Regions from separate parts of the Salinivibrio sp. PR5 genome, predicted to be linked through region 1. Evidence: predicted binding sites of a transcription regulator. Region 1 holds the regulator's gene; each other region holds the start of a gene.
What was found. Region 1 encodes PurR, which represses purine synthesis genes. Its sites were predicted from a motif close to TNANGNAAACGTTTNCNTNA; they were not measured.

Region 1 (7,644 bases):
CAGGTTTGATACTCGGATGGCATCGCGCGTACCACCTCACCTTCACTGACACCCAGCGTATTCGCCATATCCGCGGGCAGCATAGAGGCGTTCTCGGTGAGTAAGGCATTGACTTGCTCGGTCAATGTAGTTGTCATGGTTTACTCCCAGCCTATTGTTATCGTTTTCTGTTGGGCAGGGACAACCCTGCCCATGTTTAGTGATTGATTAAAATTGATAGCGAACGTTGAGTTTAATATCCCGACCCGGTGAGGCGACTTCAGACCACGCCGTGGTGTAATACTCATCGGTGAGGTTTTCGATCGCGAGATCAAACTTCACACCATCCCAAGCACCTTTAGGGCTATAGCTTGCATACAGGTCCCACAATGTATAACCGTCATAGGTCTTCTGATCGGGGTTCTCGTTTTGATCCGCGTAATGAGACACTCGCGCACCCAAGTTCACCGGTAACGTCGCTAAACGATAATCCGTTTCCGCGACCAGTTTATGTGCGGGAATTTGCTCCAAGTAACGGCCATCCGCTTTATCCTTGCCTTCCATTTGGCTATAGCTCAAATCGTTTTTAAACTGACCATATTCATGATGGAAGCTCAGCTCTACCCCCTCCAATTTGGCATTGCTTACATTCTGGCGGGTGGTGGTCGCTCCCATAAAATCCACGTTCATTTCGATAAAATCTTCGACATCATTGCGGAAAACACGCGCATCGATATAGCCACTATCCAGATAAGCCATCGGAGCAAACTGATAGGTCAGCGCTAATTCTTTGTTTGCACTGTGTTCAGGCTTAAGGTTTGGATTAGGGACAAAACGGTTAATCAGTTTTGAAGGTCCCATCGGCACCACAAAATGGGTTCCACTGGCATACATTTCCTCTAAACTTGGCGCGCGAAAAGCTTCCTGATAGCTTGCCGTCAACGCCAACTGTTCGGTCACATTCCACGTCAGTGCAGTAGATGGTGACCATTGGCTGTCACTGGCATCCTCAATGGTTGATGTTGCTCGCGTGTCTTCATTTTTGTAATCGTCAAATCGCAGACCGGCAGTCCATTGCCAAGCTTCTGCAAGCGGAATCTCTAGCTGACCAAACACGCCAATGCTTCGCGCTTTCGCATCTTGTCCCTCAGGGCGCTCTCCCGGCGCACTTTTATCGTCACGCTGAGTTTGGTAGTGATCGAGATAACCATCAAATCCTGCGATAAATTCAATATCGTTGAATTGAGCACGATTGGTGAGTGACAATCCTAAGGTTTGCATTTGGTTGTCATCATGCTCATCGGTTGCGACACGATATTCTTGCATTTGCGTATCGTTCCAATAGACACGAGATGAAAGGTCAACCCAATCATTCATTGGTGTGTATTGATACGCTACAGCAAGGCTTTGGTCTTGAGTTTGGCGATGCACCAATGGATAGTTACTTGACGGGTCTTGAACCGAGGGATTCGACGGTGACATGGCATCACGGTCGCCTTGGCGCGCCGAGAAAGTCCACTGGTGCACAAGAGACGGTGTATAAGTGACCTTCGCAAGTCCTCCTTTCTCACGACTCGCGGAGTAGGATAAAGCTTTACCATTGCCCAGTTGATTGTCATCAGCATCGTGATAATAGCTCTGCACTAGCCAATCAATCTTATCCGTGCGCCCAAATACAGCGCCACTCGTACGCGATGCATTGTCGTTACTGTGGAAACCTTGCTTCAAGTAGCCACCAATATCTTGGTCAGCATCCAAGAAGTCTTGAGCAGATTTGGTGTTTTGCGCAACAATCCCACCAATCGCTCCTGAACCCCACACTGTGCTCGCGGGACCGCGAACAACATCAACAGTCTTGAGTAACTCCGGGTCGATAAACAAGCTTGAGCGATGCCCCAGAGAGAAATTCTGGCGTACACCATCAATCAGTTGGACCACGCGTCCGTTATCACTACTGAGCCCTCTAATCACTATGGCTTGTGATTCATCTCGCCCGCCACCGGCAATGGTTACATTGGGCAAATGGCGAATCAGATCCGCCACACTGGTTCCCTGCCGCTTTTCAATCTCTTCGAGTGATACCGTGCTCACAGCAGCAGCGCCGTTCGCTTTTTGTGCGTCAATGCGGCTCGCATACACCGATATAACGTCTGATGACGAATCCTCCGTGTTTTGCGTATCCGCAAACGCCGAAGGAATAAATGCCAATGTGCCAAGGGCAGCACCAATAGCAAGTTTGATCGCAGAAGGCATGAATAGGTTTGAGACATCCGTTTTTACCAGCATGGGTCTTCCTGTGCGTTAATTACAAATGAGAATCATGAACAATTTGGCAGGATTGTATTGATCATTAATGGCAATGTAAACGATAATTGCTCGTAATTAGGTTTGTAACTCATAATTACATTCCTGTTCGCTAACAGTGTGTAATGGACAGACGTCGAGCATTGCACTCACATTGACTGGTTTAATAAATAAAGGAATTCATCATGGCAACTGCCGCGGTTAGACTGCTTGCCCTCGTCTCTGCACTACTCTCACTCTCAGTCACAGCATCACCACGCATAGTCAGCGCAGGGGCTGGTGTAACAGACTTACTGGTTGAATTAGGCGCGACAGAACAGATAGTTGGCATTGATGTCACCAGCCATCTTCCGAACAAAGAAGTGCCGAATGTCGGCTACCACCGCCAACTTGCCGTCGAAGGTGTGCTGTCTTTATCACCGACTCTAGTCGTAGGCTCAGATGAAATGGGCCCTACCCCGGTTTTGGAGAAAATCGAAGCGTCAGGGGTAACCGTGGCTCGACTGTCTAGTGAACCCAGCGTCGAGACACTCAAAACACGGATTAAAAAAGTCGCGAGCCTGACTCATACAGAGTCCAAAGCCGCAGCCTTACTGGCCGATATAGACACCAAGCTTGCGACATTGAGAGCGCATGCCCCTAAAACCTCGCTCAAAGGTGTCTTTCTTTTGGTTCACCAAGGACGTCCTGCCAGTGTCGCGGGAGCCAATACCTCACCGGATACCTTGTTGTCGCTGATGGGTGCGACTAACCCTGCCGCCGCGGCGCTCAGTAGCTATAAACCACTGTCGCCAGAAGCGTTACTTGGCTTTGATCCAGACTTTATCTTGGTCATGCAGCGTTCTCTCGACCAGCTAGGCGGTGTTGAAGGGCTCGCTGATGCCGTGCCTTTACTCAATGCCACGCGCGCATTCCAACAGCAGCGAATTATTCCAATTGACGGCAGTGTATTAGTGGGAGGGCTTAGCTTGAAATCACTGGATGAAGCCATTCGTATTCAGCGCGCTGTCGTTGGAGAGAACGACTAATGCAAGCGTCTTTTCGATCCTCACAGTCGCATGTTTTTCCGGCGCTCATCGTCGCACTTGTCGTCGTAGGGATAACATCTATTGCGGTGGGACAATGGCAACTTGGCTGGCTGACCAGTTTACAGAGCTTAACCCCTTGGCATGACAATATTGAGCCGCATGTACTCGCCATCGTTCAACAAGTTCGATTACCTCGAACCTTGCTGTGTATTTTTATCGGTGCATTACTCGCCGTTTGCGGCACTTTGATGCAGGGGCTTTTCCGCAACCCGCTCGCTGACCCGGGTATTATCGGTGTCTCTGGCGGCGCATCATTAGGAGGCGCACTGGGCTTGCTATTGCTCTCTTGGGGCAGTATCGAGGCCAGCTTTGTGTTTTCGGTGCCTGCCTTTGCGTTTATCGGTGCACTACTGGCGACCCTATTTGTATACAGAGTTGGCACAACGGCCATGGGCAGTTCGGTAACCATCATGTTGCTAGCGGGCATTGCGATCAGTGCTTTGTCCGGCGCTGCATTAGGCTTGATTAACTATGTTGCGGATAATCAAACGTTACGAGACATCGCCCTTTGGTCGATGGGGTCACTGACCGGTGCGACTTGGGGACAGATTGTTCTCACTGGCATCGCTGCATGCTTACTCACGGTATTTGCCTACCAGCGCGCACGCCACTTAAATGCCCTTTTGCTCGGTGAAAACGAAGCGGCGTATTTGGGCATTGATGTACACCATTTAAAACGCCTACTCATTGTTGTGACCGCGGCGGGAATGGGCATTGCGGTAAGTGCTGCCGGTCTTATCGGCTTTGTGGGTCTAGTGATCCCACACATTGGACGTTTAATTGCCGGCCCGGATCATCGCACACTGGTGCCCTTATCAGCCATTCTTGGTGCCCTGTTACTGACCTTGGCCGACATTGTTGCCCGTGTCATTGTCGCACCCGCCGAATTGCCGGTTGGCATTATTACCGCCCTAATGGGGGCTCCTTTCTTTCTATGGCTTCTTATTCAACAACGAAAAGCAGTGGTTCACGAATGACAGATTCTGCCCTTCAAATCTCCAAGCTCAGCTATGCGCTTAACGGCCGTCAACTGCTAAGCGAGATTGATCTCGCCTTTACTGCCGGCCAGTTACACGTTTTACTCGGGCCGAATGGTGCGGGGAAAAGTACACTGTTAAAGCAATTGATTAGCGACAAACATCAACATGGCAGTGTGCAGTTTTGGCAACAGCCAAAAAGCCAGTGGCAAGGCGAAGAATTTGCCCGACGAGTTGCCTTCCTTCCCCAACATAGCGGGCTCACGTTTGCATTCTCCGCACAAGAAGTGGTCGAGATGGGGGCGACACCACTAAAGGCAAACCGAGAAAAGATCGCGGCCCTTGCCAACGAGCAACTAACGGCATGGGATATTAGCCATCTTGCTCATCGACCGTATCCGATTTTGTCTGGCGGTGAAAAACAACGCGTACACATGGCGCGCGTGTCATTACAGCTGGCACAAACCGCACCGGATCAAGCGATTCTGATGCTGGATGAACCCACTTCGGCCTTAGATATTACCCATCAACATTACACCCTAAAGCGCTGTCGAGCACTCGCTGACCAAGGAATGACAGTACTCGTAGTGTTGCACGACCTGAATTTGGCGGCGCAATACGCCGATCAACTGCATTTTCTGAAAGCAGGTCGAATCGTCCTATCCGGCGATCCGTGGCAGTGTTTTAGTAGTGATAGAGTGGCAGATATCTACCAATACCCTCTGACCGTATTGACGCACCCAGAGCATAACTGCCCACTGATCGTGTCTTAATTGACAAATACATCATAGCTGGCTCACAAAACCGCCTGTTGGTCCGTTTTCGCTGATCAGACCAATTGCGAGTGTGCGCCAACCTAAGTAAACTGAGAGCGCAACCGATTAGCTATGAGAATGGATGAAATCGGATTCGTTACCTTCGCAACCGTCTGATGTGCCGGGATTGTGAAAGACATCGCCGCTGAGAAACAGCGGCGTTTTTCTGTAAGGTCGCGAGTAACGATCCCTACGCATTACTACAAAGAAGAATCAAGATGGCAACGATTAAAGATGTCGCGCGTCTCGCCGGTGTATCGACCACGACGGTGTCGCACGTGATAAACAAAACCCGCTTTGTCGCGGAGAAGACGACTGAGAAAGTATGGCAAGCGGTTGAAGAATTGAACTACGCCCCAAGTGCTGTGGCGCGAAGCTTGAAGTGTAATACAACACGTACACTGGGTATGTTGGTGACTAAATCCACCAACCCCTTTTTCGCCGAACTGGTTCACGGTGTGGAAGACTATTGCTATAAGCAAGGCTACACGCTGATTCTCTGCAATACCGAGGGTAACCTTGAAAAGCAACGCGACTACCTGCGTATGTTGTCTGAAAAACGCGTCGACGGACTCATTGTGGTGTGCTCTGACCTCAACGAAGATTTGATGCTGTTATTAGAAAAAAAACGCGATCTGCCTATGGTCGTGATGGATTGGGGCAGTCATCATATCGATACAGACCGTATAGAAGATAACGCTGAATTGGGCGGTTACCTTGCTACCAAACACTTTATTGATAATGGTCATACTAGGATTGGCTGCATTTCTGGCCAAATGGATAAAAATACCTGTAAGCATCGTTTAAACGGTTATTTCCGCGCGTTGAAAGAAGCCAACATTCCAGTAAATGAAAATTGGTTGATTGAGGCAGATTTTGAAGCCGATCAAGCGCAAATTGCCGCGAAGCAATTAGCGACAATGTCAGACCGCCCGACCGCTGTGTTTTGTTTTAATGACATTATGGCATTAGCGGCCATTAGTACATTTAACGAGCACGGCTTGAAAGTGCCAGATGATATATCGGTGATTGGTTACGATAATATTGATCTCACCGAGTATTTCTCGCCACCATTGACAACTATTCACCAGCCCAAACGCCGTCTAGGCAAAACGGCCGTCAAGCTCTTGCTCGCGCGAATTGCCAACAACGAGACTCAACAGCAAGTGTTCGAAATGCAACCTGCACTAGTGAGTCGACAGTCAGTTAAAACACTATCTTAATGTTTTAATGAAATTTTTATGAAGAGCACCGTCAATGCCTTGGCGGTGCTTTTTTACGCGACCACTCGTCTAGTAGTGCTTTTACTCTAGCTCATCAATTACACCCACCCTGAACCAAGATCACACTTTGCGTAATGGGAGAGGACGACATCGGTGTCTAATTATTATATGCTTAATAGCGATTGAACAAGGCAAACCATGGCGAAAGCATGGGACGCAAAGCCTCCGGCCTAACGGTAATTTGACATGATGTCAAAATATCAACGGTAGCGGGGTTGCCAACATATCAAAGCTGACAAATTTGATGGCTCGTTGACAATTCTGCGATCTTGCCTTGTTACATTATGACGTCTTTTTTAGGCATTAGTAATTCATCGAGATTTTAATCAAATGGATAAACCAGCTTTAAAGAACGCAATGAAGTTATTTGCCAAATTTGGCAGTATAAAGTCCCGTTCAATGTTTGGTGGGTTTGGTATCTTTTGTGAAGACACCATGTTCGCACTTGTCGTTAACAACACTCTCCATTTACGTGCTGGAAAAGAAAACGAAGCACTATTAAAAAAACAAGGCTTATCACCCTACGTGTATAAAAAGCGGGGCTTTCCCGTTGTGACGAAATATTTTGCGATTCCTGAATACTGGTGGGATGACCAAGATAAACTGCTCACTGAAGCCAAAGAAGCGCTGGATGTCGCGACACGCGATCGTACTTTGAAAAAACAAGCCACGCCATCTCGTTTAAAAGACTTGCCTAATTTACGGCTTGCGACCGAGCGTATGCTGAAAAAAGCCGGTATTGACACACCTGAACGTTTACAGCAGCAAGGTGCCGTCAATGCCTACAAAGCCCTTCTTTCTGCGCATGAAAAAGAGCTAAGCTTGGAGTTACTGTGGTCACTAGAAGGTGCGATTACTGGCAAGCATTGGTCTGTGGTTCCCCCTCAACGTCGCCAAGAATTATTACAACATTTAGAAAATTAATTCCTCACAACCCCCATACCTCTCTACCTTTTTTGTGAGCAATGTTCGCGTCCAACACCGCCTTTATGGCGGTGTCGCTTTTTCTGAACGCACTAAACGCTCAATAAATCATCATTCAAACTAATTTCTGACTAATAGCGAAAGTTTCTTGCGATCGGTCGGGTCTGGTTAAAGGTACGATTAAGGACACAGTTCCTCAATGTAACCGACAAATCAGCCAGTTAATTCAGCTACAGTACCTAAAGTAATAACTGGGACCCATTTACTATCGGAC
Region 2 (7,644 bases), on a different contig from region 1:
ACTGGCTTGATCCACAAACCGGCGAGTTTGTTGCTCAGCAGTCACTGGAAGGTAATGGCATTGCTGTTGCGCCAGTACAAACGGATAACGGCTATATTGTGATCACACGTGATGGTCAAATGAGAAAACTGACCATCGAGTAGAATTAGCCAACATAATTATTTTGGGCTCCTGACTGCTCTGACAGTGAGGAGCCTTGTTCATTGATAAGAGAATGAAAGAGAAGAGGTCTACATGATTCCTGTTATTGCCCTTGTAGGGCGCCCGAACGTAGGGAAATCGACGCTCTTTAATCGTCTAACCCGCACGCGTGATGCGCTAGTAGCGGACTTTCCGGGACTGACCAGGGATCGAAAATACGGTAAAGCGATGCTAGGTGAACACGAGTTCATCGTGATCGATACCGGCGGTATTGATGGCACCGAGGAAGGCGTAGAAACCAAAATGGCCGAGCAGTCTTTGGCCGCCATTGAAGAAGCGGACGTTGTCCTGTTTATGGTTGATGGTCGTGTGGGTTTAACCCCGGCCGACCAAGAGATTGCGCAGCATATTCGCACCCGTGAAAAAACATCTTTCTTGGTGGTGAATAAGGTCGACGGGATGGATCCGGACACCGCCGCATCTGACTTTTGGCAACTAGGCATGGACAACATGTACCAAATTGCGGCCGCACATGGTCGCGGTGTAAGTACCTTGATCAACCGTGCGCTGATGCCGTTCGCGGAACAAGCCAAAGAAGACCAAGAAGCTGGTTTGGTTGATCTCACCGGTGAGGATGATATCGAGCCGGTAGACGAAACCACCATGACCGAAGAGGAAGCGGAAAACGAGTACGCCCGCCTCCAAGCCCAGCCGATTAAAATCGGCATTATTGGCCGTCCAAATGTGGGTAAATCGACCCTAACTAACCGCATGCTCGGCGAGGAGCGCGTGGTGGTTTACGATATGCCGGGCACCACACGCGACTCTATCTACATTCCTATGGAGCGTGATGGACGCGAATACGTGATGATTGACACCGCCGGTGTACGACGTCGTAAGCGCGTGACGGATAAAGTCGAGAAGTTCTCGGTTATCCAAACCCTTAAAGCGATTGAAGACGCCAATGTGGTGTTGCTGGTGATTGATGCGCGCGAAAACATCTCTGACCAAGACTTAAGCCTACTGGGTTTTGCCTTGAATGCCGGACGCTCTATTGTGCTAGCGGTCAACAAGTGGGATGGATTGGATAGCGAAGTGAAAGAGCGTGTCAAATCAGAGCTCGACCGCCGTCTGGGTTTTGTCGACTTTGCGCGTGTTCACTTTATATCTGCCCTGCACGGTACGGGTGTGGGTCACTTGTTTGAGTCGATTCAAGAAGCCTATGAGTCAGCGACCAAGCGTGTAGGCACGTCGATGCTGACGCGTATCATGAAGATGGCGCAGGACGACCACCAACCGCCGATGATTCGAGGGCGCCGAGTGAAGCTGAAATACGCACACGCTGGGGGTTATAACCCGCCGATTGTGGTAATTCACGGTAACTTGGTTAATGAACTTCCGGACTCTTACAAGCGCTATTTAATGAACTACTATCGCCGGACGCTCGATATTATGGGCACCCCGATTAAGATCCAGTTCCAGAATAGTGAAAACCCGTATGAAGGGAAGAAAGAGAAGCTGACGCTTTCTCAGTCCAGACAGCGCAAGCGCTTGATGGATATGGTGAAAAACCGAAACAAAAAGTAATCACTTGCCCAGCCATCGCGCTGGGCTTTTTTTGATCCTCTATGCCGGTCTACGATCTTTTTCATGATCTTTTACTGAATTTAGTTGATCTAAATCACATTAAAATGCAGGTTACAGTCAGTGAAACGATCCGCTGTCATACCGCGCTAGGCGGGTTTTTGAGCGGTGAGAATTCAACCATAACCTGACGCTATTCTCTTTTCATTAATTCTGGATCACGTCCAAAATATCCACCTAAATAGTTTTTTATATCGCTTAAAATCCAAATGCAGAACATGTAACTTATGCTTTCGGGAAGTGTATTGATAAATATTCTTTTTAGGGTAGGAAGCTGATCAAGGGGCATTAACCCCTCGATCAGGCGATCACAATCAGATCAGAAAGAAGTCGGTTGCGCAGAGGTTAATCCTGCGTGGGGGAGACAGAAGCGGGTGCAAGCGCGGTGACCGTACTTGTGATGTCACCCTCACGCAGATGGGTATGTAGTGTTTGACCCACGCTAAGCTGATCGGTCTGGGTCACCACCTTGCCATCGTCCGTACGCGTGATGGAATAACCTCGGGTTAGGGTGGCCAGTGGGCTAACGGCATCTAAGGTTGCCATCAGAGTATGTAACCGCTGTTGTGCGTGCTGCAAGTGAGCGTCCATGGCGTGATTAAGACGCTGCTCAAGCTGGCTCACATGCCCTTGCTGGCGATGAATGGTGTGGATTGGCGTTGCACGCTGCAATCGGCCGTCCAACTGGTTACATTGCGCCTGAGCGCGACGAATTTTGGTCATCATCGCCTGTTGCATGCGCCGTTGTAGCTCATCTAATCGCTGGCTTTGCTGTTGTAAGCGCGTGCGCGGATGCTGGTGGGACAAACGGTGCGACAGTTGGGTGAGATGCCGTTGCTGACGATAAAGCACATCGGCCATCGCGCGACTGAGTGCTTGCTCGCGTTGCTGATATTGCTGAAGCCGATAACTCAGATCGCGGCTAACCAGCTCCGCAGCGGCTGAAGGGGTTGGAGCGCGCATGTCAGCGACAAAATCAGCAATGGTTACATCCACTTCATGACCCACCGCACTGACGATAGGAATTGTGCTGGCAGCGATGGTACGGGCGACGATTTCCTCATTAAAACACCAGAGATCTTCTAGCGATCCCCCGCCACGACCCACAATCAAGACATCACACTCTGCACGGCTATTAGCACGACCAATGGCTTGCGCGATGCTGACTGCGGCATCGCGCCCTTGCACCAGCGTAGGATAAATGACCACTGGCAGGCTAGGATCGCGTCGCTTGAGTACATGCAGAATATCATGCAAGGCAGCGCCGGTTTTGGAGGTAATAATACCAATACGGCGTGGTTGAGTAGGTAAAGGCTTTTTCTCGCTTTGGGCAAAAAGCCCTTCGGCTGCAAGCGCTTGCTTACGTTGCTCAAACTCTTGTTGTAACCGCCCATCTCCTTCAGGCTGCATACTTTCGAGGATCAATTGATAGTCACCGCGTGGCTCATACAAGGACACTCGGGCGCGGACCAACACTTGGTCGCCATTTTTGGGTTTGAAGGTAACACGACGGTTGTTACCGCGGAACATGGCACATTTCACTTGGCTTTGGTTATCTTTCAGCGATAAATACCAATGCCCTGAGACTGCGGCGGTAAAATTGGAAATTTCCCCGCTTAACCAGACAATGCCGATATCGCGCTCAAGACACAGCCGAACTTCGGCATTCAGCCGAGATACCGTCAAAATGTTGCGATTGTTTGTGCTCACGTCGCCAACCTTTTTCATTCACCTGCACGCATACTACCTGTCTGCTTTGAGGATGCCAATTGCTAAGCGTATGCCGTGCGTGAGCGGGCATTTTTACTCGAAGTGATTGAATATTAAGCGCCTAAAATCAAAGACACCAATAAATGAAAATTCTCAGTAAAAACCTGTAGCCAAACGTTTGCGCTATACGTATAATGCTGCGGCAATATTTTGTTCCCCTTCACAAATTTTGGTGTGAGATATTGCAATGCTGAGAATCGCGAAAGAAGCGCTAACCTTTGACGATGTACTCCTCGTCCCTGCCCATTCCACTGTTCTTCCGAACACTGCGGATCTGCGAACCCAACTGACTCGTTCTATTAGCCTGAACATCCCTGTTTTATCAGCGGCGATGGATACGGTGACAGAAGCCCGTCTGGCGATTGCACTTGCGCAAGAAGGTGGCCTTGGTTTTATCCACAAAAACATGACCATTGAACAGCAAGCTGAGCAAGTTCGCTTGGTTAAAATTTACGAAGCGGGCATGGTCACAAACCCTGTGACAGTGACGCCAGAAATGACCATTGCGGATGTGAAAGCACTCACCGAACGCAACGGTTTCGCCGGCTATCCAGTGGTTAACGCGCAAAAAGAGCTTGTCGGTATTATCACCGGTCGTGATGTGCGTTTTGTGTCTGATTTGAGCAAGCGTGTTGATGAAGTGATGACGCCGAAGTCTCGCTTGGCCACGGTGCAAGAAGGTGCGGATCGAGAGCAAGTTCAGCAAATGATGCAGCAGCACCGCGTGGAAAAAATCTTGGTCGTCAATCAAGACCACCACCTAAGCGGCATGATCACCGCAAAAGACTTCCAGAAAGCAGAAAGCAAACCAAACGCCTGTAAAGACGAGCAAGGCCGTCTGCGCGTGGGTGCCGCCGTCGGTGCTGGCGCAGGTAATGAAGAGCGTGTTGCCGCCTTGGTGGAAGCCGGTGTTGACGTTCTTTTGATTGACTCATCACACGGCCATTCTGAAGGTGTGCTGCAACGCATTCGTGATACACGCGCCGCGTATCCAAACCTGCAAATCGTAGGGGGTAACGTTGCCACGGCAGACGGTGCTCGTGCCCTAATTGAAGCTGGTGTTGATGCCGTTAAAGTGGGAATTGGCCCAGGGTCGATTTGTACCACCCGTATTGTAACCGGGGTTGGTGTACCACAAATCACAGCCATCAGTGATGCAGCAGCGGTTGCGCAGGAATATGGTATTCCGGTCATTGCTGACGGTGGCATTCGTTTCTCGGGCGATATGTGTAAAGCGATTGCCGCTGGTGCATCCTGTGTGATGGTTGGCTCCATGCTGGCAGGGACGGAAGAATCACCGGGTGAAGTTGAGCTTTACCAAGGCCGCGCGTACAAATCGTACCGTGGTATGGGATCGGTGGGCGCGATGTCAAAAGGCTCATCTGATCGTTATTTCCAAAGCGACAATGCTGCCGACAAATTGGTCCCAGAAGGCATTGAAGGCCGCGTAGACTACAAAGGCATGATGAAAGAAATCATCCACCAACAAATGGGCGGTTTGCGTTCATGCATGGGTCTGACTGGCTCTGCCACCATCAACGATTTACGTACCAAAGCGCAATTTGTTCGCGTGACTGGCGCGGGCATGAAAGAGTCACACGCTCACGATGTGACCATCACCAAAGAAGCGCCTAACTATCGCCTCGGATAATGTATGGCGGTGTGGCTTAAGGGCCACACTGCTTTCTATTCGTCCAAGAGGGCTGACAACGCCCCTTTGTTCCACTTAATTGAGAAAGCCAGATAATGACCAAAAACATTCATGCTCAACGTATTTTGATCCTCGACTTTGGCTCCCAGTACACGCAACTGATCGCACGTCGTGTCCGTGAAATCGGAGTGTATTGTGAGTTGTGGAGCTGGGATGTAGAAGAGCAAGATATTCGTGATTTTGCCCCTGATGGCATCATCCTTTCCGGTGGCCCTGAAAGTGTCGCTGAAGCTGGCTCACCGCGTGCGCCTGAGTATGTCTTTAATGCTGGCGTGCCGGTGCTTGGCGTATGCTACGGCATGCAAACCATGGCTGAGCAACTGGGCGGTAAAGTGGCCGGCTCTGAGCACCGCGAATTTGGTTATGCCCAAGTTAAGCGTGTTGCCAACAGTGCTTTGTTTGATGGTATTGAAGATGCGATCGCAGAAGATGGCACCGCGCTATTGGATGTGTGGATGAGCCACGGTGATAAAGTGGTCGCTATACCAGAAGATTTCGTCAAAATCGCTGAAACCGACACCTGTCCGTTTGCGGCGATGGCTAACGAAGAGAAGCGCTTCTACGGCGTACAGTTCCACCCGGAAGTCACGCATACTCGCCAAGGCAAACGCATGCTAGAGCAGTTTGTGATGAATATCTGTGGTTGTGAGCGCCTATGGACTCCTGCATCTATCATCGAAGATGCGGTTGAGCGTATTCGCGAGCTAGTCGGTGATGATGAAGTGATCCTTGGCCTATCTGGTGGCGTTGATTCCTCAGTAGTGGCAATGCTGGTTCACCGCGCGATTGGCGACAAGCTCACGTGCGTATTTGTGGATAACGGCCTGCTACGCCTTAACGAAGGCGAGCAAGTACTGGAAATGTTTGGTGACCACTTCGGCCTCAACATTGTCCATGTCAACGCCGAAGACCGCTTCCTTGACGCGCTGAAAGGCGAAGCTGACCCTGAAGCTAAGCGTAAAATCATTGGCCGCGTGTTTGTTGAAGTATTCGACGAGCAAGCCACCAAAATGAAAAACGCCAAATGGTTGGCGCAAGGCACCATCTATCCGGATGTGATTGAATCAGCAGCCTCGAAAACCGGTAAAGCACACGTGATTAAATCGCACCACAATGTGGGCGGTCTTCCGGAAGAAATGAAAATGGGCTTGGTTGAACCGCTCAAAGAGCTGTTCAAAGACGAAGTCCGTAAGATTGGCCTTGAGCTAGGCCTGCCTTACAACATGCTTTACCGCCACCCATTCCCAGGGCCTGGCCTTGGTGTGCGTGTGCTGGGCGAGATCCAAAAAGAATACTGTGACCTTCTACGTCGCGCCGATGCAATCTTTATCGAAGAACTGCGCAACGCCGATTTGTACGACAAAGTCTCACAAGCGTTTGCGGTTTTCTTACCGGTACGTTCTGTTGGTGTAATGGGCGATGGCCGTAAATACGATTGGATCATTGCCTTGCGTGCCGTCGAAACCATCGACTTTATGACCGCGCACTGGGCACACCTGCCATACGATTTCCTTGGCAAAGTGTCGAACCGCATTATCAACGAAGTCGACGGCATCTCCCGCGTGGTTTACGACGTCTCCGGCAAACCGCCAGCGACGATTGAGTGGGAGTAGGGCTAGCCGTAAACAGTTAATAAGCCTTTAGTAAATAAATGAATGCCAGTCAGTAATATTGACTGGCATTTTTTATGGTTGCACTATCTATCAACGATTGACGTTATGGTTTCAAAACACCTAAAAAGTCCGAAGATGAAAGCGATGAGCAAAGCCATAAGACTCGGTAAGCCTGTCAGTTACCGAATCGAGTAATAGGAATAAATCCCTATATAATAAGTGCATTAGGTGAATTATTTGATCAATAATGCTGATTGGTGAGCCCCCCTATGAGTAGCTTTGTCACCTTTTCTGCGTTAATCTAAGTTCAGGTTACGATGCAATTCATTTCAATGGAATGTGAAATTTATGTGGACCACCGATAATATACTGAATGAAAGCGACGTTGAGCAGAAATTTATTTATCCGCTGCTAACTCTTCCACAACCCAATGGTTTAGAAATTCCTTCGTCTGAGATTCAGAGCAAAGGAAGTATTAGACGCTTTAATATCGGTAAAGGTAGGGAAAGTAAACTGTACTATCCAGATTACGTTTGTACCCATGCTGGATTACCAGTTTTAGTGATTGAGGCTAAGGCCCCAGGCACTGAGCTATATGAGGCTTACAGAGAAGCCAGGCTTTATGCTAACGAGTTAAATGCGCTATGGGATGTCGATATAAATCCGGCAAAGTTTGTCGCAGCGACAAACGGATTGGAAATGTGGTCAGGTTTTTATGACCAGTCTGAGCCAGCGTACAAACATGACTTAAAAGATTCAGGAATT
Region 3 (7,644 bases), on a different contig from region 1:
GTTAAATGTCGCCTCAGGGATGAAGTATACCAAGGTGTCTTCGATCGCCTTGGCGGGCATACGCACTCGGTTGTTCATCAAAAGCCCCATCTGACCGAAAATATCCCCCTCGGCGATACGGTTGTACAAGGTGCCATTACGACGATACAGCTCGACAGCACCGCTACGGATCATGGCTAAATCATGAATCTCATCGCCGTAGGCAAAAATCGTCGTGCCCGCTCGGTGATAACTAATTTCGATGCTTTGCGCGACCTCAGCAACCACCTCTTCGGGAATCGATTCAAAAGGGGCGTATTGGGAAAGAAATGTCGCAATTTCAACTTGTTCAGCTTCCATGATGCTCACCTAGCGTTGCGAGAAAGTGCAAGGGTATGCGGTTGACTATTTACAATAGATGAAACCTTAAAGCGTTGTCTCACCCATCACATATCAAAGTTGTTGGTAATAAAAAAGGCAGTCCCGAGGGCCTGCCTTTTTCATCATAGCTAACTGTTAGTTACTTAGCACGTACAGTTACTTAGCGCGCGGCTCTGATGCCAACCCTTTAAACAAGGAAGCTGTCGCCACCAAGAGTACAATCGTGAACGGGAAGCCGGTTGAAACCGCCATCGCTTGTAGGGCAACCAAGCCACCACCAAGGATAAGCGCCACCGCAACTAGACCCTCGAACGACGCCCAGAAAACACGTTGTGGCACTGGCACGTTCACTTTACCGCCTGCAGAAATGGTATCGATAACCAATGAGCCCGAGTCAGACGAGGTCACAAAGAACACGATAACCAGAATGATACCGATGAATGAGGTAATCGATGCCAACGGCAAATCATCCAACATCGCAAACAGTTTCAGTGACAGCTCTGCATCAACAACTGCGGTGTAACCTTCGTTTACAAATTGACCAATCGCGGTACCACCGAATGCGGTCATCCATAACACACAAGCAGCAGATGGGATCAGCAATACGCAGGTGATGAACTCACGCACTGTGCGGCCACGAGATACACGCGCAATAAACATACCTACAAATGGGGACCATGAAATCCACCATGCCCAATAGAACGAAGTCCAGCCCTGCGTAAAGTTGGCATCTTCACGTGCAAACGGCATAGACAGCGCAGGCAAGTTTTCAAGGTACGCGGCGAGGTTACCAAAGAAACCGGTCAAAATGGCTAGCGTTGGACCCACTGCAATCACAAAGATAAGCAGTAGCAGCGCAAGCAGCATGTTCACTTCGGAAAGGCGTTTCACCCCTTTATCTACCCCGGCAACCACAGACAGGATGGCCATCGCGGTGATACCCATGACAAGCAGCACCTCAGTGGTGTTACCCAGTGGGGTATCAAACAGATAGTGAAGACCAGCAGACGCCTGTGATGCACCGAGACCCAGTGACGTTGCAAGGCCGAAGAGGGTCGCGATGATCGCAAGAATATCGATCACGTGGCCGGTCCAGCCCCATACACGCTCGCCAAAGAGCGGGTAAAAGACAGAACGCATGGTCAAAGGCAAGCCTTTGTTGTAGGCAAACAGAGCCAGACCTAGCGCCAAGACAGCGTAGATAGCCCAAGGGTGAAGACCCCAGTGGAAAATCGTTGCAGACATACCTAGGCGTCGAGCCGCTTCAGCATCTCCGGCTGCAGCACCTAACGGTGCCCAGTCGGTACGAATACCGTTTGCATCAACAGCGGTACCGCCCAATGAGGTTTGAAAGTGTGTTAACGGCTCTGAAACACCGTAGAACATCAAACCAATACCCATACCGGCGGCAAACAACATCGCAAACCAACCCGCATAGCTATAATCCGGCTTAGCTTCTGTCCCGCCGAGACGAACGCGACCCAAAGGTGACACAATCAGCACTAGACAGGCGATAACAAAAATATTACCTGCAGAAAGGAAGAACCAGTCTAGGTTCGAGGTCAACCAACCCCGAAGATCACCAAAAACAGGGCCGATTTGGTTTTGAAACGCCAAAGTGACAAATACAAAGGCCATAATGGCCAGCCCCGAGACCATAAATACTCGGTTGTGAATATCAAAACCAAACGGGCCAAGTTTAACGGCCACGTTATCCTGACCGACCTGGTAGTCAGTATCGATCGGGTTAACTTTCCCGTCCGGTTTCATCATATCTTCATGGCTTTTATCGCTCACGAGTTAACTCCTTAGTCCGTTTGTTCGGAAGCCTGTGAGTGTCGGTGGCCTGTGCGCTCAATTGGCCTTTTCATCGCAAAACGCGGATAAAAAAGTTGACCAGCAGCAAGAACCGCAACATCCACACAGCTCACTACCCTAACATAAATGCGTAACGATTTAATTAGGGCACTAACCAAATGTCGATTTTATAACCAGCTATTAATCAATATATCCACTCAATCCCAGACTAGACGGGGCCTAGAACTCATTTGAACTCTTTATTTCAGAGCTATAAAGGATCGTGTCATACACATTCCTCTTCTAGGTTTAGCGGAAATACGCCGTATCATAAAAAGAATTCATTGATAGTGCTCACAAAAAATACCTATGTTCACCAGCAAAACTTTTGATGGATCACAAAGACATCGTGAATAGCATGCGTCTGTTCAAGTACCTATCGTGAAGCCGCTCTGAGCTCGCACGACTCGCCTACGAGCACATAACCTCCAGGCCACAAAAATGCAAAATAATGCAACAATATGATTTATTAGTGACACTTGTCACACTTGGAAAAATAAGTACAATACCGCCGCAATCGTTTTCCATCCCAGTTTAACGTTTGCGGAGCAAGCATCATGCAATTTGGCATCGGCCTTTTGGGGATTAGCGTCCTCTTTCTAATCGCGATTGGATTTTCAGAAAATCGTCGTGCGATCAACTGGCGTACCGTCGGTGGCGCTTTCATTATTCAAATCGTCTTTGCCGGGTTTATTATCTCCGTCCCGCTTGGTCAGCGTATTCTGGCTAACGCATCAGAAGCCGTGTCCGCAATTATTAGCTTTGGCGATATTGGTGCTGAGTTTCTGTTTGGTGATCTCGCGAAATTTAAACTTGGCTTTATTTTTGCCTTCAACGTTTTACCAACTATCGTCTTTTTCTCCGCTCTGATCGCGGTGCTTTACCATTTAGGGGTCATGGCTTGGATTATTCGCCTGATCGGTGGCGTACTAAGACGCGTACTCGGCACCTCGCGCACTGAATCGATGTCAGCCACTGCCAATATCTTTGTCGGATCGGTAGAAGCCCCTCTTGTCGTGCGCCCTTTTCTCGCCTCAATGACGCGCTCAGAATTATTTGCAGTCATGGTCGGCGGGTTAGCCTCCGTCGCGGGAGGCACCATGGTTGGATACGCAGGCCTCGGTGTTGAAATGAAATACCTGATCGCTGCCGCCTTTATGTCCGCACCAGCCGGTCTAATGATGGCAAAAATTATGGTCCCGCAGACCGAAGCGCCTATCAGCCATACCCAAGCGCAAGCCGAGCAAGATAACCACGATAAGCCTGTCAACTTGATCGATGCAGGCACACAAGGTGCTTTGAGTGGATTACAAATTGCGATGGCAGTCGGGGCTAGCTTACTGGCCGTGATCAGCATGATTGCGCTGATTAACGGCGGGTTGGGCAAACTTGGTCCTATGATCAATATGCCTCAGTTGAGTCTGGAATGGATATTCGGCTATGTGTTTGCACCAGTCGCTTGGCTCATCGGCATTCCGTGGGGGGAAGCAATGACTGCTGGTACCTTAATTGGTAAGAAAATTGCGGTGAATGAATTTGTGGCGTTTGCTGATTTTATGAATCTAAAAGGTGCACTTTCTCCCCATAGCCAAGCCATTGTTACCTTTGCTCTGTGCGGCTTTGCCAACCTCACTTCGATCGCGATGTTGATGGGCGGACTGGGCGGTATTGTTCCAGAGCGCCGAGGTGATATCGCCAAATTAGGAATGCGTGCCATTCTTGCCGCCACCTTAGCAAATCTGATGAGCGCAACATTAGCAGGGCTGTATCTGACTTTGTAACCTCAATCACGCTAGATCGTTTTACCATCATTCTGACGGTTCAGTGTTTCTCACCAAGGACGGTGAGTGCACAAAAAAGCCTCGAAGAGAACGGGCTTCATCTGTTACACTTCATTTACTTAACGTAAAGAGATGTAGTCACCATGCGGTATCCTTGGGTTCTTTTTGATGCAGATGAAACACTGTTTCACTTTGATGCGTTTGCAGGACTGCAACGCATGTTTTCACACTATGATGTCGATTTCGACCAACACGCCTTTGCCGAATATTCAGAACTAAACAAACCTTTGTGGGTGCAATACCAAAATGGCGAGATAGACGCACACACGCTGCAAACCAAACGCTTTACCCACTGGGGAAAGCGGCTTAAAGTGGCACCGACAACGCTAAATCAGCACTTTTTGGATGCGATGGCCGAAATCTGTGAGCCACTCCCAGGCGCAGAAGCATTGCTAAACGCGATTCGTCCACACGCACACATTGGTATTATCACCAATGGCTTTACCGCGTTACAGGATGTCCGTTTAGAAAAAACAGGGTTCAAGCCAGCCATTTCTACTCTCGTGGTATCCGAGCAAGTCGGTTTTGCCAAACCTGATCCTCGCATCTTCGAGCATGCATTTGCAAAGATGGGCCATCCACCTAAGTCTCAAATCCTCATGGTCGGCGATAATCCAATGGCCGATGTGCTCGGTGGCATGCGCGCAGGCATAGACACATGCTGGTTGAATCGCGACAAAAAGCCCCTGCCAGAAGGCGTGACGCCCACCCACCAAGTGGACTCACTGCATGCGCTCCAAGCGTGGCTCATACCTGACAACGCCTAACCATAAAAAAAGAGAGCCAATGCTCTCTTTTTTGCTTTCCAACGATGTCTTTGCCTAGTAGGGCAAATTAGCTGCGGTCACCGGCAACAAAAGCGGCTTTTTCTGCTTGTTGGCCTTGGTCGGTATTTGCAACATAAGTCACTGAACCACTGTTTTGGTCTTGGCTGTAAATGAATACACGACCTGATTCGTCAGTCACTTTGCTGTCCATGCTTTTTGAGCTGGTTACTTTCGCGCCTTTAACGGCTTTACCTTGTTCAGTCACTGATACCCAAGCACCGCCTTCTGCAGGTTGTACGTCAAGGTTAAGACCGCTTGCCATTACTGAGGTTGATGCAAGTGTAAGTGCAAAAATAGCTGCTAATTTTTTCATGGTTGTTTCCTCTCTCGTTGTCGATTGATTGTTATTAAACGCCAATCTCGGTGACCAATTGTCACCACAATGTCTCTATTTGAAGGTTTTCTTTGCGACCTTTCGTCGCGGGACGAGAGAGAATGTACGCCGATAAAAGTGTGCTCACAATCACAGTTATGCGAATGACTTGTTCGAAAAATTGCACGTGATTTCACGATCAATCAAGCGTAGAAGATCACAGATATGTGCCTATCCTTACCTCCAAAAGTGATCTTCTTTCTCCTTTCACCCGTTTTGCCAAGAGCCACGACATTCCTGAGCAGTCACTCACTGTCATTGCTGATGATGGTTTGGTGAGGAATGATCAATCGATGAAAAGGAGAGCAACATGTTAAAACGTACCTTCACGAAATTTGCGGTGACTGCCGCCTTGATTCTAGGAATGGGAAGCGCGATGGCTGCGCACCACAAAGGCGGCCACGATATTGTGGACACAGCCGCAAAAAATGATGACTTTTCTACCCTTGTGGCCGCAGTCAAAGCTGCAGGGTTAGTGGATACCCTCAAAGGAGAAGGGCCATTTACCGTCTTTGCGCCCACCAACGCAGCATTCGCTAAACTGCCAGAGGGGACGGTCGACATGCTTCTCAAGCCCGAAAACAAGGATAAGCTTGTCGATATCCTCACCTATCACGTCGTGCCGGGTAAGGTAACCGCGGAACAAGTGATGGGTATGTCGTCCGCCACCACGGTACAAGGCAGTGACATTATGATTAAGACCTCTTATGGCAAAGTTAAAGTCGATAACGCGACCGTGACCAAAGCCGATATTATGACGTCAAACGGTGTCATTCATGTGATTGATACCGTGATCATGCCTTAGCAACCACGCTACTGAGCCTACGATTGTACAGATAGTGATTTGACCTGTGCGGTCAGTCGTCAGTGACAAAAAAGCCTGCTCCATGAGCAGGCTTTGTCGTTGGTTAGGATTTATTCGCTGACGTGAGTCAAGCCGCTTGGCTATCGCACGACTGCTGATACTTGCCGAGCAAGGCATGGTAGAAATCGTGATCGGAAAGCGTGCCAACTAATTTGCCATTTTCTACCAGTAGCACGGGTTTGTTGGTGTGATAGCGGATTTCAATCGCATCACGCATTTCGATATCAGGCGATGCCATTACAATGGTATCCGAGCTTACTTGTGATAAGTTTTCCATGTCTTTTTTCCACTCAGCCACACGCAAATGCTGTGTGCCCGCCATGGCCGACAATGCTCCCTGAGGCTCTACTGTCACCCAGATATCACGCTGATCGCACACCTTCCAACGGTTTTCAACGTGCGGCATGGTGTCAATATCTTTCATCATTGAGCGACCTTTCAGTACGTTCAACGGATTAGTGTGTGCCACAAAGTCGCGAACATAGTCCGTTTCCGGGCGCAGAACAATGTCTTCAGGCTTACCGTGCTGAATAAGCTGACCGGACTCCATGATGGCAATGTTGTTACCAATTTTCAGTGCCTCGTCCAGATCGTGGCTCACAAACAAAATCGTTTTGTTGAGTTTTTTCTGCAGCTCCAGTAGCTCGTCTTGTAGCTGAGCACGGATCAAGGGATCCAGTGCGGAAAACGGTTCATCCATCAGTAGGATGTCACTGTCCATCGCAAAAGCACGGGCCAAGCCAACACGCTGCTGCATACCGCCAGACAATTCGTGTGGATACTGATAGGCCCAATCCGCCAATCCCACCATTTCAAGTTTTTCTAATGCTTGCTTACGGCGTTCTTTTTTACTGATGCCTTTCATTTCTAGACCGAAAGCAACGTTATCCACCACGGTTAACCAAGGCATCAGAGCAAATTTTTGGAATACCATTGAGGCACGGTTAGTACGCAGATGACGCAGCGTTTGTGCATCCACACTCGCCATATCAACCATCTGGTCACCATCGCGCACTTCAAGGCTGCCACGGCTAATCGGGTTAAGACCATTCACCGCCCGTAATAAGCTCGACTTACCTGAGCCAGAGAGGCCCATCAATACGCAAATCTCACCTTCTTTTACATTAAGTGACACATTGTCCACACCCACGACTTGACCAGTTTGATCGATGATCTCTGATCGCGTTAAGCCTTTGTCGAGCAAGTCGAGTGCTGGCTGTACATTGTCACCGAAAACGACATCAAGATTTTTAATTGCGATTGCGTCCATGGTATCCCCCTTATTCATGGCCTTGGTTTGGTGCTTTACACAGGCGGTCAAGAATGATGGCTACCAATACAATCGCCAGACCCGCTTCAAAACCTTGAGAAATGTTAACAGTATTCAGTGCACGAACCACTGGCTTACCGAGGCCATCTGCCCCCACCAGAGCGGCAATAACCACCATAGACAGTGACAACATAATACATTGCGTCACACCCGTCATAATGCTTGGCAGTGCCGCAGGAAGCTCCACTTTG

Region 2: a site for PurR is predicted at 3,662-3,681, ahead of guaB (IMP dehydrogenase). Genes of this name have one in related genera too.
Region 3: a site for PurR is predicted at 2,727-2,746, ahead of BZG82_RS04635 (NupC/NupG family nucleoside CNT transporter). Genes of this name have one in related genera too.

The regions. Positions count from the first base shown of each region.
Region 1 covers NZ_MUFK01000029.1:11,184-18,827, reverse strand. The annotation lists gene hutX (heme utilization cystosolic carrier protein HutX) at 1-137, opposite strand, end outside; gene BZG82_RS11050 (TonB-dependent hemoglobin/transferrin/lactoferrin family receptor) at 208-2,265, opposite strand; gene BZG82_RS11045 (heme/hemin ABC transporter substrate-binding protein) at 2,469-3,311, shown strand; gene BZG82_RS11040 (FecCD family ABC transporter permease) at 3,311-4,348, shown strand; gene BZG82_RS11035 (heme ABC transporter ATP-binding protein) at 4,345-5,121, shown strand; gene purR (HTH-type transcriptional repressor PurR) at 5,382-6,386, shown strand; cyclic di-GMP riboswitch class I at 6,567-6,669, shown strand; gene BZG82_RS11025 (TfoX/Sxy family DNA transformation protein) at 6,777-7,370, shown strand.
Region 2 covers NZ_MUFK01000016.1:51,933-59,576, forward strand. The annotation lists gene bamB (outer membrane protein assembly factor BamB) at 1-143, shown strand, start outside; gene der (ribosome biogenesis GTPase Der) at 235-1,728, shown strand; gene xseA (exodeoxyribonuclease VII large subunit) at 2,131-3,495, opposite strand; gene guaB (IMP dehydrogenase) at 3,743-5,206, shown strand; gene guaA (glutamine-hydrolyzing GMP synthase) at 5,302-6,879, shown strand; partial or broken gene BZG82_RS08080 (type I restriction enzyme HsdR N-terminal domain-containing protein) at 7,228-7,644, shown strand, end outside.
Region 3 covers NZ_MUFK01000007.1:24,862-32,505, forward strand. The annotation lists gene BZG82_RS04625 (DUF294 nucleotidyltransferase-like domain-containing protein) at 1-339, opposite strand, end outside; gene BZG82_RS04630 (BCCT family transporter) at 517-2,133, opposite strand; gene BZG82_RS04635 (NupC/NupG family nucleoside CNT transporter) at 2,775-3,998, shown strand; gene yjjG (pyrimidine 5'-nucleotidase) at 4,142-4,825, shown strand; gene BZG82_RS04645 (hypothetical protein) at 4,893-5,198, opposite strand; gene BZG82_RS04650 (fasciclin domain-containing protein) at 5,569-6,063, shown strand; gene choV (choline ABC transporter ATP-binding protein) at 6,191-7,393, opposite strand; gene choW (choline ABC transporter permease subunit) at 7,404-7,644, opposite strand, start outside.